Regions from separate parts of the Bradyrhizobium sp. B124 genome, predicted to be linked through region 2. Evidence: riboswitches for the same ligand, from Rfam matches in the RefSeq annotation. Region 2 holds a riboswitch; the other holds the start of a gene.

The links. A riboswitch is a leader RNA that binds a small molecule or an ion and turns the genes downstream of it on or off. The one in region 2 is predicted to bind ZMP and ZTP.
Region 1: linked by a shared signal. The riboswitch ahead of glyA (serine hydroxymethyltransferase) and the one ahead of AAFG13_RS08380 (tetrahydrofolate dehydrogenase/cyclohydrolase catalytic domain-containing protein) in region 2 are both predicted to bind ZMP and ZTP.

The regions. Positions count from the first base shown of each region.
Region 1 covers NZ_CP152413.1:7,170,246-7,177,435, forward strand. Annotated here, with positions in the region: gene AAFG13_RS34170 (PQQ-binding-like beta-propeller repeat protein) at 332-2,041, shown strand; gene AAFG13_RS34175 (c-type cytochrome) at 2,131-2,697, shown strand; gene glyA (serine hydroxymethyltransferase) at 2,813-4,090, opposite strand; ZMP/ZTP riboswitch at 4,125-4,210, opposite strand; gene AAFG13_RS34185 (ankyrin repeat domain-containing protein) at 4,294-5,208, opposite strand; gene bla (class A beta-lactamase) at 5,305-6,222, opposite strand; gene AAFG13_RS34195 (LysR family transcriptional regulator) at 6,322-7,190, shown strand, end outside.
Region 2 covers NZ_CP152413.1:1,745,511-1,752,700, reverse strand. Annotated here, with positions in the region: gene AAFG13_RS08395 (hypothetical protein) at 1-598, shown strand, start outside; gene AAFG13_RS08390 (hypothetical protein) at 814-1,332, shown strand; gene AAFG13_RS08385 (hypothetical protein) at 1,457-1,873, opposite strand; ZMP/ZTP riboswitch at 2,091-2,170, shown strand; gene AAFG13_RS08380 (tetrahydrofolate dehydrogenase/cyclohydrolase catalytic domain-containing protein) at 2,186-3,049, shown strand; gene AAFG13_RS08375 (MaoC/PaaZ C-terminal domain-containing protein) at 3,257-3,652, shown strand; gene AAFG13_RS08370 (zinc-ribbon domain containing protein) at 3,804-4,226, shown strand; gene AAFG13_RS08365 (hypothetical protein) at 4,430-4,723, shown strand; gene AAFG13_RS08360 (hypothetical protein) at 4,860-5,231, shown strand; gene AAFG13_RS08355 (hypothetical protein) at 5,634-5,765, shown strand; gene AAFG13_RS08350 (alkane 1-monooxygenase) at 5,829-6,974, opposite strand; gene AAFG13_RS08345 (AraC family transcriptional regulator) at 7,180-7,190, shown strand, end outside.

The DNA of each region.
Region 1 (7,190 bases), 3.7 Mb from region 2:
GCTGCGCCTGCGAAGGCGAATGTGTCCGGCGATGCGCGAAGGCGCCGGAAGCCACCGATATTGCTCAGGTTGATGCAAGCCCGCGGTCGCAGCACTTCGGGCGCGCGACCGCATGCTGTTGCGGTTTCGCATTGAGCGCATCGGTTGTCTTTGTGAAGGACAGCGCTAACATGGAACCCGTCCATCGATACCTGTCGTTGTCTTTTTTGATCACCTATTGTAGCGCAACCAAGGGCCACCACGGTGTGCGCTCGCTACGGCGGCCAGGCCTCGAGGGGGAAGTAGCAAACATCATCCCTGATACTGCAACCAAGAAATAACGGGGGAGACTATGTACGTGAAATGGCTTGCGGCATTCGCCGCAGCGGTCGGCGTTGGCCTGTTGTCCGGTGCTGCCATCGCACAAGAAGTCAAGCAGGAGAAGCAGTCGGTCCTGGGTAACGCCAATGTGCCTCCAGTGACCCAGGAGCAGCTCAACGCCGCCGACAAGAACGGCAAGGACTTCCTGCTCACCAACGGAAATTACGCCCAGACGCGGTTTTATCCGGGCAAGCAGATCGGCCGGGACAATGTGAAAAACCTGCACGTCGCCTGGATTTTCCAGACCGACGTCAAGGAGTCGCTCGAGACATCGCCGATCGTCGTCGACGGCGTGATGTATGTCACGACGTCGTTCAGCCATGTCTATGCGCTAGACGCCAAGACCGGCCAGCAGCTCTGGCACTATGCCCACAAGATGGGCCCGATCACCGTCTATTGCTGCGGTCCCAACAATCGCGGCGTCCAGGTGCTCGGCGACCGGGTCTATCTGGCGACGCTGGATTCCAAGCTGATGGCGCTGAACGCCAAGACCGGCGAGGTGGTCTGGACCACCAACATCGCCGATCCCGAGCTCGGCTACAGCGAGACGATGGCGCCGACCGTGGTCAAGGACAAGGTACTGATCGGCACCAATGGCGGCGAATACGGCATCCGCGGCTTCGTGCGCGCCTATGATGCCAAGACCGGCAAGCAGCTCTGGAATTTCGACACCATTCCGGAGAACTCCGTCGGCGTCTGGGCGACCAAGGACGCCACCGGCCGCGACATGCATCGCAATATCCAGGCCGAGAAGGACATGCTCGCCAAGATCGGCGATCCCTATGCCAAGCTCGGCGGCGGCGTGTGGCAGAATCCGTCGGTCGATCTGGCGACCAACCGGATCTACTTCGTCGTCGGCAATCCGTCGCCCGACCTCGATGGCTCGAACCGGCCCGGCGACAACCTCTACACCAACTCGCTGGTCTCGCTCGATCTCGATACCGGCAAGTATGTCTGCCACTTCCAGTACATCGCCCATGACGTCTGGGATCTCGACGCGGTCAGCCCGACGGTGCTGGTCAATGTCAAGGACAAGGACGGCAAGACCATTCCCGGCGTCATCCATGCCGGCAAGACCGGGCACATCTATGTGCACGATCGCAAGGACTGCAGCCTGATCCGCTTCTCCGAGGCGATGGTGCCGCAGGAGAACATGTGGGTGCTGCCGACCAAGGAAGGCGCGCGCATGCTGCCTGGCGCCAATGGCGGCGTCGAATGGTCGCCGATCGCGACCGATCCGGGACAGGAGCTGGCCTACGCCATCAACCTGCACCAGCCGATGACCTACCACGTCGAAAGCTCGGCCTATCCAAACGGCAAGCTGTGGCTGGGCGGTGCCTTCAAGGTGATCCCGAGCGAGAAGCAGTCGGGCAACATCACCGCAGTGAACTACAACACCGGCAAGATCAAATGGCAGGTCAAGACGCCCGAGCCGATGATCGGCGGCATCCTCGCCACCGCCGGCGGCCTGGTGTTCACCGGCGAAGGCAACGGCAAGTTCGCGGCCTATAATTCGTCGAGCGGCAAGGAGCTGTGGAGCTTCCGCGCCGGCGCCGGCGTCAACGCGCCGCCGTCGAGCTACATGATCGGCGGCAAGCAATACGTCGTGGTCGGCGCCGGCGGCAACACCCAGCTCGATTACAAGCGCGGCAACAACATCATCGCCTTCACGCTCGACTGAGCCGGGGCGGGATGCATCATCGCGCGTGCAAGCACTGACGGCGAGGCGGGACCGGTTCGGTCCCGCCTCTGTTTTCTTCGGATGGGCCAATGTTCGGTAAATTGATGATGTGCGGCGCCGCGCTGCTGCTGATGGTGGCGCAAGCGCGCGCGGAGACGATCGAGGAGAAGGTGCAGGTCTGCACCGGTTGCCACGGCGAGAACGGCAAGCCCGTCGACAAGACCATTCCGACGATCTGGGGCCAGCAGGCCGGCTATCTCTACATCCAGCTCCGCGATTTCAAGCGCGGCGATCGCAAGAGCGAGATCATGCAGCCGATCGCGACCCAGTTCGAGCGCGACGACATGCTGGCAATCGCGGAGTATTTCTCGCAGAAGCCATGGCCTGACCTCGGCCAGCCGCGCGCGCCCAAGGACGTCGCAGCGAAGGCGCTCAGTGCCAGCGCTTCGGTCGGCTGCCCGGCCTGCCACCTCGATCGCTTCCAGGGCGACGGCACGGTGCCGCGGCTCGCCGGGATGGGACGGGATTACCTCGCCAAGACCATCGCCGATTTCCGCACCCGCGCGCGCGGCAACAATCCCGGCATGTCGGACCTCATGATAGCGACGTCGCCGGACGACCTCGCCGCGCTGGTGGACTACCTAGCGGGGTTGTAGCGGCGGGCAGGTTGACCCTCACGCGAGCGCAAGGCTGTCGCATATGCGTATTTGGCGGTCGGGTCGGGCGCGAGCGCCCGACCCCGTTCCGCGTATCTGAGCGTCAAAGTTCCGGTCAGTTCGGTCGAGACCCGGACACCACGCCTGGAACGGGAAAAGCACGGCACATCTCGATGCACTCCGACCTGATACGCGCGACGACCGCCTCGTCTCCGTTCGCCTGCAGAGCCCCCGCAATGAACTCGGCGATACGGCGCATTTCGGGGTCTCCCATGCCACGCGTGGTCGCCGCCGGTGTCCCAAGGCGAATACCGCTTGGCCTGAGCGGCGGGCGCGGATCGTCTGGAATAACCTGCTTGTTTGTGGTGATGGCGATGGCATCGAGCACGTCCTCGGCTGCTCGCCCGTCCAGTCCGACGGACGCGACCGTATCGACGACCATCATGTGATTATCCGTCCCGTCCGTGACCAGCTTCATCCCGCGATCCATCAGCGCGCCGGCAAGAACCTTCGCATTGCGCAGAACCTGCCGCGCGTAAACCTGGAAGTCCGAGGTCGCCGCCTTCTTGAGCGTCACGGCAATCCCGGCCACGACGTTCATGTGAGGTCCGCCCTGCAAACCTGGAAAGACGGAAGCATCGATCCGACCGGCATTCTCCTTCCGGCACAGGATGATCCCGCCGCGGGGGCCGCGCAGTGTCTTGTGGGATGTCGTCGTCATGACGTCGAAGCCGGCATCAAGCGGATTGCGCATGACGTTCGCGGCAACCAATCCGCCATAGTGGCTCACGTCAGCCATCGTGAGCGCGCCAACTTCGTCGGCGATACTCTTGAACGCTCCATAGTCCAGGTCGCGCGGATAGGAGCTGTAGCCGCACAACACCATCTTCGGACGTGCTTCACGCGCAATCGCGCGCAGCTCATCGAAATCGATCGCGCCGTTTGACGGGGCCGTCTTGTAGCGAACGAAGTTGAACAAACGCCCCATGTGGGACACCGGCGCGCCGTGGGTGAGATGACCGCCGTGGGACAGGTCCATGGCGAGAATCGTGTCGCCGGGCTGCAACAGGCCGAGATAGACGGCCTGATTCATCGGTGATCCGGAAAGCGGCTGAACGTTGGCGTGCTCGGCACGAAAAAGCGAGCAGGCCCGCTGGCGTGCGAGGTTCTCGATGCTGTCGGTATATTGCTGGCCGCCGTAGTATCTGCGTCCCGGATAGCCCTCGGAGTATTTGTTGGTGAAGACCGATCCGAGCAGCTCAAGCACCTCCGGGTAGGTGTAATTCTCGGACGGAATCAGTTCGACGCCGTCCTGTTGACGGCGCTCTTCCCCTATAAGGGCGGCAGCGATCTCTTGATCGTTGATGAACAGTTCGTTGTAAAATGACGGCATGCTCGGGCTCCTCAACACGCTGATTTTCCAGCAGATTGGTTGCCCAGGCGATCGGCGTTGAAACCCTTCGCGCTTCCCCGTGGTCGATTCCACGTTAGCTCGCCAGTCGCGCGATAGGACGAATGAGCACGGAGACTCTTCGTAGAGGAGAATTTAGCCGACCTGCGGACCTTCCGCAACTAATGAGTCCATCGCGTCATGCTTCAGCGCGGCGTCAGCTCCTCGCGCAGCGCGGACAGGACGGTGAGATCGGCGGCGTGCTTGCCGGCCTTGTCGGCCAGCGCCGCGTCGGCGCCGTGAGCGAGCAGCGCTTTCGCGATCGCCGGGTGGTTGCCCTCGGCGGCGATCATCAGCGCCGTGCGTCCCCGCGCGTCGCGTTCGTCGACCCCGGCGCCCGCGTCCAGGAGATACGCGACAACCTCGAGCGCCTGCGCCTCCGGCACGGTCTCATCCGGCCCGGCTGCCCACATCAGCAGCGTGAGGTCATTGGCGTAGCGGGCGTTGATGTCGATATCGAGCGCGAGCAGTTGCTTGACGATGCCGATCTGGCCGCCGGCGGCCGCATACACGACCGGCGGCTTGCCAGTGTCATCGGCCTTGCGGCCGTCGGCGCCGCGGGCCAGCAGCATGCGCACCACCATGTCCCGGCCGGCATAGGCGGCGGCCGCGACCGCCGATGCGCCGCTGCGTCCGGTGAGATTGACGTCGGCGCCGCGGTCGATCAGGCGCTGCACGATCGCGACATGACCGCGCTCGGCGGCAAGATACAGCGCGGTCGATCCCGCGAGGTTGCGCGCATCGACCGGCGCGCCACGGGCCAGCAGCAGGTCGACCATGTCGAGATGGCCGGAACGGGCGGCGTGGCTCAGCGGCCTTGCGCCGAGCCGGTCGCGGGCATCGACCGAGGCGCCGCCATCGAGCAGCTCGGTGGCGAGATTGATGCAATCGGCATTGGCCGCCGCGAACAAGGTCAGCGAGATCTCGACCGCGCTGAACTGCGCCTTGTCGGTTTCGTATTTGCGGATCAACTCGCGGCAGCGTGCCGGGTCGGCCGCAGCAAAGCTGCTGTGAACGTGGCCCGCAACAAGCAGCACGGCGAGAGCGATGCGGCGAAACAATACGTGTCCTCCGTATGGTCTGCTGACAGGTCGGCCATTCCGATTGAGCGTCGCATGATCCTTGGATGCTGCCAAGCCGCGCGGCGTTGTGCCACTCTAGCCGGTCTGCCCGGTGCTCGCATTGGCAACGGCGCGCGCGACGTTGGCAATCACCTCGTTGCACTTCTCCATCGGAGCACTTGCCCCAGTCAGGTAGACCGTCACCACGATCGGCTTGCGGCCGGGCGGCCAGAACACGCCGATATCGTTATAGGTGCCGCGTTCGCCGGTGCCGGTCTTGTCGCCAACCCGCCAGTCGCGCGGCACGCCGGCGCGCAGCCTCGTGTCGCCGGTCTTGTTGGCGACCATCCAGTCCACGAGCTTCTGGCGCGAGGCGGCCTTCAGGACATCACCGATCACCACGCGCTGCAAGCTTTTCAGCATCGCAACCGGGCTCGTGGTGTCGCGCAGATCTCCCGGCACGGCTTCATTCAGCGCCACCTCCCAGCGATCGAGTCGGCTGACATTATCGCCGATGGTGCGGAAGAAGCTGGTGAAGCCGGCAGGCCCGCCGATCTCGCGCATCAGCAGGTTGGCGGCGGTATTGTCGCTGAGAGTGATGGCGGCCTCGCAGAGTTCGGACAGCGTCATACTCGATCCGACGTGTTGCTTGGCCACCGGCGCGTAGGCCAAGATATCCTTGGCCTCAACCTGCACGCGCTGGTCGAGGCTGGATTCGCCGCGGTCGACCCGGTGCAGCACCGCGGCCGAGGCCAGCGCCTTGAAGGTGCTGCACATCGGGAACCGCTCGTCACCGCGCCGGCTCGCGCGCAATCCGGTCTCCATGTCGAGCGCGGCGACGCCGAGCCGGCCGCTGGTCGCGAGCTCGATGCGTGCAAACTCCTCCTGCAGCCGTTTTGCCGGTCCGCCTGGTCCCGCCGCTGCGCTCTGTCCGGCCGCTGCGCCTGACCGCGGCAAAGTGCAGGAAACTGCAAGGCCCAGCGCGCGCAATCCAAATGTCCGTTTCGTCAGCATCTCTCGTCTCCGTTGGCGGCGCGAACCTGCCGGGCGGCGTGACGGAGCACAAACAATCATTTATACAACGAGGCATGAGGAAAACTTGGTCATGACGCCGTGCGCCGGCACCTCCCGCTGAACGCGTTGCGCGCCTTCGAGGCCTCTGCGCGGCTATTGAGCTTCACCCGCGCAGGCCTGGAGCTGCGCGTGACGCAGACCGCGATCAGCCACCAGGTCAAGCAGCTCGAGGATCTCCTGGGCGCGAGCCTGTTCCGCCGCCTGCCGCGCGGGCTGGTGCTCACCGACGAGGGGCTGGCGCTGCTGCCGGTGCTGTCAGACGCGCTCGACCGGATCGGTGCGGCGATCGACCGCATCGAGGCCAAGGGCACGCGCGAGGTCGTCACCGTCGGCTGCGTCACGACGTTTGCGACCGGATGGCTGCTGCAGCGGGTCGACCGGTTCAAGCGCGCGCATCCCTATATCGACCTGCGCCTGCTCACCAACAACAACCGCGTCGACATCGCGGGCGACGGGCTCGATCTTGCGCTGCGCTTCGGCGACGGCTCCTGGCACGGCACCGAGGCGATCCATTTGCTGTCCGCGCCGCTCTCGCCGGTGTGCTGCGCTGAGGTGGCGGGCCGGCTGCGCAAGCCATCCGATCTCACGCAGGAATTCCTGCTGCGCTCCTACCGCGCCGAGGAATGGCCGCTGTGGTTTGCGGTGGCCGGCGCGCCGTGCCCGAAAATCCAGGGACCGATCTTCGACAGTTCGGTTGCGATGGCCGAGGCCGCGGCGCGCGGCGTCGGCGTCGGGCTGGTGCCGACTGCGATGTTTGGCAATGAGCTGGCCTCCGGCCGGCTGGTGCGGCCATTCGCGGCCGAAGTGCCGGCGGGGTCCTATTGGCTGACCTGGCTGAAGTCGCGGGAAGTGACGCCAGGCATGCGCGCCTTCCGCGACTGGCTGCTCGACACGCTGCGCGCGGAGGT
Region 2 (7,190 bases):
AAGGGTTGCCGCCGGACGTCTTGGCGGTGGCGGCTTTTACGCCAGCCTGCTGCTGTCGGTGATCGCGGTCGCCGGAATTGCGGCGTGGTTCATGCTTCCCGAGCCGAGCGATGCCGAAGACCGGGATGTCAGGCCGGTGTCTTCCGTGCAGGATGCATCGACCGGGGCGCAGCCCGGCCAAATCACAAATCAAGCTGCAAAGGATGCGCCAGCCGCACCGGCAGGTGAGCTGGCCACGGTCGGCGTGGCCACCGCCGCGCAGCAGGCCGAGGCGGCCAAAGCGTCCGGGCCGGGTACCGAAGGATCGCCGCTGGACAGGCTGCGGATCGCCTCGCAATCCTGGCAGCGTGGCGGGCTGGGTTCGAAGGTGCTGGTCACCCTGACGCTGCGCAATGCCAATGATTTCGCGGTGAAGGACATCGAGATCGCCTGCGCCTTCATCCGGGGCGACGGCAGTCCCGTGACCGAACGCAAGCGGCTGATCCCGGACACCATCGCCATGAAAAGCCGCAAGACCTACCCGCGGATGCTGATCGGGTTCGTAAACGTTAACGCAAACAAGGCGAAATGCACTGTCGTGACCGCCAGCCGCGCCTAAACCCTGCATCCCGAAAAAGTGACCGCAAATTGACTTGCCGGGTGAACCGTAACGGCCAGGCAGGAACTAACTAATAAGCCGACCGTTAGAGAACGACCCGGGAGCGCGATGGCGTTTGTCCGGGTGATCATGCGCAGACGATGAATTCGTTGCGCGATGACAGATGTCGTCGCGTCGAGTTGAACCGCGCCCGTAGCGCGGGGGGAGCTACCAAAATGCCTGTGGCGCGTTATTTCCTTTTCGTTGGTGGCGTGCTGCTCGCGCTGCTCTTCGTCGTCAATGCCATCGTACCGCAGGAGGCTGTGGTCGCCAGCCAGGGTCTGTCGTCGCCCGGCGTCGACAACAAGACCATGGTACGCATCAAGTCGACCCAGAAACTGCCGGAGCGGGTGGTGTACGACACCAACCTGCCGACCATCGTTCCGTCGCAGGTGAACGCGGTTGCCGCAGCGACCCCGGCGGCTGCCAGCGATGCGTCGGCGCAGGCCCGCGTCCGTGACACGTTCGCCCAGTTCATTCCGCCGGAGAAGGCTGACGCGCGCAAGGGGCCGGTCGTGGCCGAGGCGAAGCCGGCCGAGCAGCCGGTGCAGGCGCCGAAGAAGCGCAAGATTGCGCGCAGCCATACCCATTCCCAGCAGCCGATGCGGCTGGCCCAGCCCGGCATGTATCAGCCCTACCGTGTCGCGCAACAGCAGCCACGCATGGGCTTCTTCGGCGGCTTCGGTACCTGGTAGGCAGGGACACGCGGCAACCGGCAATCGATAAGCCGCCGCAAACGCTTGCGGCGGCATTTTCATGTCCGCGATGTCAGCCAGGTAAAACCGGTTGCGGGAAGGCGCCCCGGGTGGCCGGAACCGGTTAGCGCGGCAGGCGCGGAATCTTGTCGGCGAAGCCGTTGTAACAGGTCAGCCGCTCGTCCTCTTCCTTGACGAACCGGCATTCGGCGACGCCCTTGGCAGGGGCGGCCTTCGGCTTGGGCTGCGGCTTGAAGATCTCGTCGTAGCACATCAGCCGCTCCTTGGTGGCGTCGTCGATGTCCTGGCAGGCCTGGAGCTTCTGCGCGACCGATTGCGGCTTGCCGGGTGCTGCGGCCTTCTCGCCCTTCTTGGCCGCCGATTTCTTGCCGACCTGGACCAGCGGCTTGTCGCCGACCATCGGCTGCGCGGCCGCCGCCGGCTTGTCGGCGGCGGGGGGTGGGGTGGTGGCTGGAGCGGTGCCTTGAGCAAGCGCGGCAGCCGGGCAGAGGAGCGCCAGCGCGAGGATGATATGTCTCATGGTGAAAATGTCCGAAGTGGCGTGATGACCGGAAGGATGGCGCCGGGGATCGGAAAAGCCCGGCAAGCGCCGAGGCTTATCGCAAGTTCTGCCCGAATCCTACCCCCGGAGGGGCCCCGCCCGGCACCGATCCACTGGCAAAAACAGGGGCAATTCGTCGCCGGGTCGGCCGCAAGCGTGCGTGATTTGCGTTTGCCGGGCCGGGCGGCTATGAGGACGCCATCTGCGCGACTGGCGCTTGGATGGACCACCATCGGGGAGCGCAGAGACTGAACGCCGCGCGCCTGGGCACCGCTTCGAAACGGAGGTGCCATGACGGCGAACATTCTTGATGGGCATGCACATGCCCAAATTGTCATCGACAAGGTTGCGAGCGAACTGGACCGGCTGCCCCGCGCGCCCGGGCTTACGGTCGTGCTGGTTGGCTGTGACCCGGCGAGCCAAATTTACGTACAGAGCAAGGTCAGGATGGCCGAGCGGCTTGGCCTGCGCGGCGAGGTCGAACGCCTGCCGGATGACGCCAGCGAGGCCGATCTGCTCGCCAGGATCGACGCGCTCAACGCACGTGACGATATCGACGGCATCCTGATCCAGCTGCCGCTGCCGGCGCACATCGACGCCTTGCGCGTGATGGCGGCGGTCGATCCTGCCAAGGATGTCGACGGCTTGCACGCGCTGAACGCAGGCCGGCTGTTTCACGGCGACGATGCCTTGGTGCCGTGCACGCCGCTCGGCTGTCTCCGGCTGATCAAGTCGATCCGGCCAGATCTCACCGGCGCTCATGCCGTGGTGATCGGCAGCTCCAACATTGTGGGCAAGCCGATGGCCGCGCTGTTGCTGCAGGAGCAGGCGACCGTGACGCAAACCCACATCCACACCCGCGGCATCAGCAAGATCTGCCGTCAGGCCGATATCCTGGTCAGCGCGGTGGGGAAGGCTGGCCTTGTGCGCGGCGACTGGATCAAGCCGCAGGCCATCGTCATCGACGTCGGCACCACGCGCGTCGAGAAGCCGGACGGCGGCTACGCGGTGTGCGGCGACGTCTCCTTCGACGAAGCGGTGCAGGTCGCCGGCGCGATCACGCCGGTGCCGCGCGGCGTTGGCCCGATGACAATCGCCTGCCTGATGGAGAACACGGTGAAGGCGGCAAAGGCGAGGGCGGCCCGGCTGCAATAGCAGCGGTATGCTTGCAGCAAGACGCGGGCGGCGGGTGCGGCTCGCGTCGCTGCCTCGCGCCCGGAGACCTGCGCGCGAAGTTCTTGACGTCGGAGGTAATGGAAAGCCCGCAGCATTGGTCTATCGTCGCGCGACAGACGGAGACGCGCGATGCTGTATGCGGAAGATCTCACCGAAGGCCCGACATTCTAGCTCGGCACCTACACGATCGGCGAAGCCGAGATCCTGGAGTTCGCCGGGAAATATGATCCGGTGCCGATCCATACCGATCCCGTCGCGGCCGCGGCGGGCCCGTTCGGCGGCCTGATCGCAAGCGGCTTCAATACCATCGCGATCTATCAACGGCTCGTCGTGGAGGCGATCTGGACCAAGGTGGCGGGCATCGTCGGGCGGAGCTTCGAGATCCGCTTGCCGAGCCCGGTCCGCCCGGGCGCCACGCTCACCGGCCAATCCCGGATCCAGAAAATCACCATCAGGCCGGAGCGACGCGACGCCGTCGTGATTTTCAAGACCGAGCTCGTCAACGACGAGCAGCGTCCCGTACTTGTCCTGGTTCTCGATGCACTGATCCGCATGCGGCCGGCGGAGCAGGGGCAGACTTAACCTCCGCCCGGATCAATCTGGCCGCCCGGCACTGCTGCGGCTACCATGGCAAGCCTGCGCTGACCTGCAGCCTGTCAGTGACATCGTCCTGATGTGGCCGGGCTGCCGGGCGGCAAGTTCGTCGATACGGTGCAAGCCGGATGGTATGGGCGTGAAGCGCAGCAAGCAGACGCGGGGCGAGATCGAAGCCAAACAGCGCAAGGCTGAGGAATGGCGTCGCACGCTGGCGCAACGCGCCGCCGAACGGCAGCGCCTGCGCGACTACAAGATCGCGCTGGCGCGCGACGAGGTTGCGGTGGTCACGAGCCAGCTCGCGCCCTCGAACAGCTATTCGACTCCAGATTTCGTCGAACGCGGAACCTATCGGCCCGAGCCGTTCGTCTGCAAGGATTGCGGCGTTGCCGAGGTGTGGACGCCGTTGCAGCAGAAATGGTGGTACGAGACCGCCAAGGGCGACGTGTTCACCAAGGCCGTGCGCTGCCGGGCCTGCCGCACCAGGGCGCGCGCACGCAAGACCGCTGCGCGCCGCGTGCATCTGGAAGGGCTCGCCAGGAAGAAGCCTTCCGCCACGTAGAGAGTGGGCACGCCCAGCGTCGTGCCACGCGTCACATAGCGATGGATCTGGAACCCGCGCGCACGCGGTCAATGCGTCGCGTCTGCGGAACGTTTCGTTGCCTGATCGGTTCGAGACTTCGAAGCCCCCGGCGAGGGGTGCGGGCGGGGAGGAACCAGCCAGGGAAACATCCAAGGCCGGAACCAACAAAGAAGGAACAGCGGATGAAGCTCAATTCCACGCAAGTCAAGCAGACCATGACGCAACTTAACGCTCAGGTGCTTCCGGATGATCATCCGGCGGTGGCGCAGCTGAACAGCGTGTTCGGCGAGCACACATTCTTCGTCGACACCAGTGGCCTCAAGGTCCTCGAACCTGCCCAGAGCTCCGACATGCCGGGGCAGACCGGCGAGGTGGTGAGCCTTGCCGAGTGGAGCGATCCGGAGCTGACGTCGCTGCGGCCGCACGTGCCCGAACCGACCGGCGTGCTCATCACGCTTGAACCCAGCAAGCACTAGGAGTGTTTTCGCGATCGGCCTTGTTGATGGCGACAGTCTCCAACGTCACATCAAGAGGTGCCGAAAGTCACATGGCAAATCAGCGCCGCCTGCGTATGCATCGGTTCGAGATGGGTATCCAGGCGGTGAGGAGCAGATGGGGATCGTGCGGCGCTGGAGCTCTGACGAGGACGAGAAACTCAGAGAACTCGCCAGAGCCGGCAAGAACGCTCTCGAGATCAGCAACGAACTGACCCGCAGCGCTTCGGCCGTGCGCCGGCGCGCCGAGGTGCTGTCGGTCCTCATCATGGCCAAGGCGTTTCGCGCGCGCCCCTCGCATGTCGCCACCCATCTGGAGCGGGTCGCGATCGACGCCATCCGACATCGCCGGCCGTTTCCTGCGGGTGTTGGCCCGAGCACCATTGCCGGAATGATCGAGAAGGGCTGGATCCTGCCGGAGATGGGGCGGAAGTACCGCGTCACCGATGCCGGCGTGGAGGCCGTGCGCCGGAAGATCCCGAGCGGGTGAAAGCGGGCGGCCGCAAGACATGCCGTGGACGGACGCGGTCAGCGGCGGGATGCAAGATTCTCCGCCCGGGAAGCGCGCTCGCGCCATATCCGGCTTGGCGCGCGCACAACGCGTCCGGCATTTCCTCCTGTATGGAAATCGGCTGCTGCTGGGGCGGCATGTTCATCCTGGTTACGAAGTGGCTGAGGAACAGCGGCGCCGATCTCAAGACCGTGATCGCACTCGATCCGATCGCGCCGACGCCCTTCATCTCGACCTATTTCGATCTGTTGCAGGAGCAGGCCGGCATCGAGCCGGTCTATCTCCAGGCTTATTCGACTTCACCGCTGGTGGGTGCGCATGTCGACCGGCTGAAGCCCCGACCTCGTCTTCATCGACGGGGATCACAGCCTGCGCGGCACGATGCAGGATCATCTGCTGGTGTGCTCCGACGCCTCTGCGGCCGCGATGTTCCACGGCGGCAAGGGCGAGAACAAGGCCCCGTATCTGGTCTATCGCTTCAAGCCGCTGGCTGCAGGCTACGTCTCGCGTTGACCGCGCATCGACTGTATTGACGACGATTGCCCGGCCTGCTCGCAGGCCGGGCAAGACCTGCAATCACGCATTCACCGGCCGGTCGCCCAGATTGAGCTTGCTCTTGTCGCCGCCGGCCCACGCCAGTGTCTTCGGGTCCATCACACGGAACCAGAGCGGCGGGATCGCAGCCAGGCCGAACATGCCGGTGTAGCCGTTCGGGAGCCGCGGGATGTCGTCGAAATCGCGCAGCGACTGGTAGGGGCGCATCGGGTTGGCGTGGTGATCGGAGTGACGTTGCAGATGGAACGTCATCAGGTTCGAGACGATGTGGTTGGTGTTCCAGGAGTGGCGCGGCTCGACCGCCTGGTAGCGGCCGTTCGGCAGCTTCTCGCGCAGCAATCCGTAATGCTCGACATAATTGGCCTGGGTCAGCGCATACCAGCCGAGGAAATGATGCGCGACGATGAACGGCGCGACCTTCCAGCCGAACAGCGCAATCAGAATCGCCGCGACGACGAGCGTCAGCGCAAAGCCCTGCAGGATCTCGTTGTTGACCGACCAGACCGGCTCGCCGCGCCGGGTCAGCCGCTCGGCCTCATTGCGCCAGCCGCGCTTGAAGGCGCCCGGCAGCTCGCGGGTGGCAAATGCATAGATCGATTCACCGAATCGCGCGCTGGCGGGATCTTCGGGGGTCGCGACCCAGGTGTGATGGCCGCGATTATGCTCGACGCGGAAATGGGCGTAGCCCACCGCGCAGTTGGCGAGCATGCCGAACAAGATGTTAAGCCGATCAGCCTTGTGGCCGAGCTCGTGCCCGATCAGAAGCGCACCGCCATTGATGGTGCCGACGCCGAGCAGCAAAGCGACATACGACCACCACGGCAGCTCCTGCGTGCCGAAGAAGGCGATCAGGGCGACGTAGTTGATCCATGGAAATACCACGGTGATGCGCGCCAGCCGCAGATAATAGGGATCGGCCTCCATCGCGGCGACCACTTCCGCCGGCGGATTGTGGGTGTCCTCACCGAACAGGACATCGAGCAGCGGGATCAGGATGAAGATGAAGACGAACGGAATCAGCGTCACCAGCGGATTGTGCGTCCGCAGGAAGAGCCAGTAGGACAACAGCGGGATCAGCGGCGGGATGAACGAGAGCATCCACAGATAGCGCTTGCCGTCCCGGTAGGTGATCGTTTCGCCAGCGGCATTGGTGCCCGTGAAGATCATCGCATTTCCTCCAGCATCTCTTATCGAGGCGGCGTTCGCCGTTATTGGGCTCAGGATGCCGCGAGGCGGGCCTGCGCCGCCAGTTCCCAACAGGCCAATTTTGTGGCATTTTGCGCCAAGCCTGTTCCATCAGGTCCGTCCGGCTGGACGCTCGCGAGGGAGGGGCGCCAAGGCAATGCAGGGATCGGAGGCCGATGTCCTTCGCATGCCGGTGTC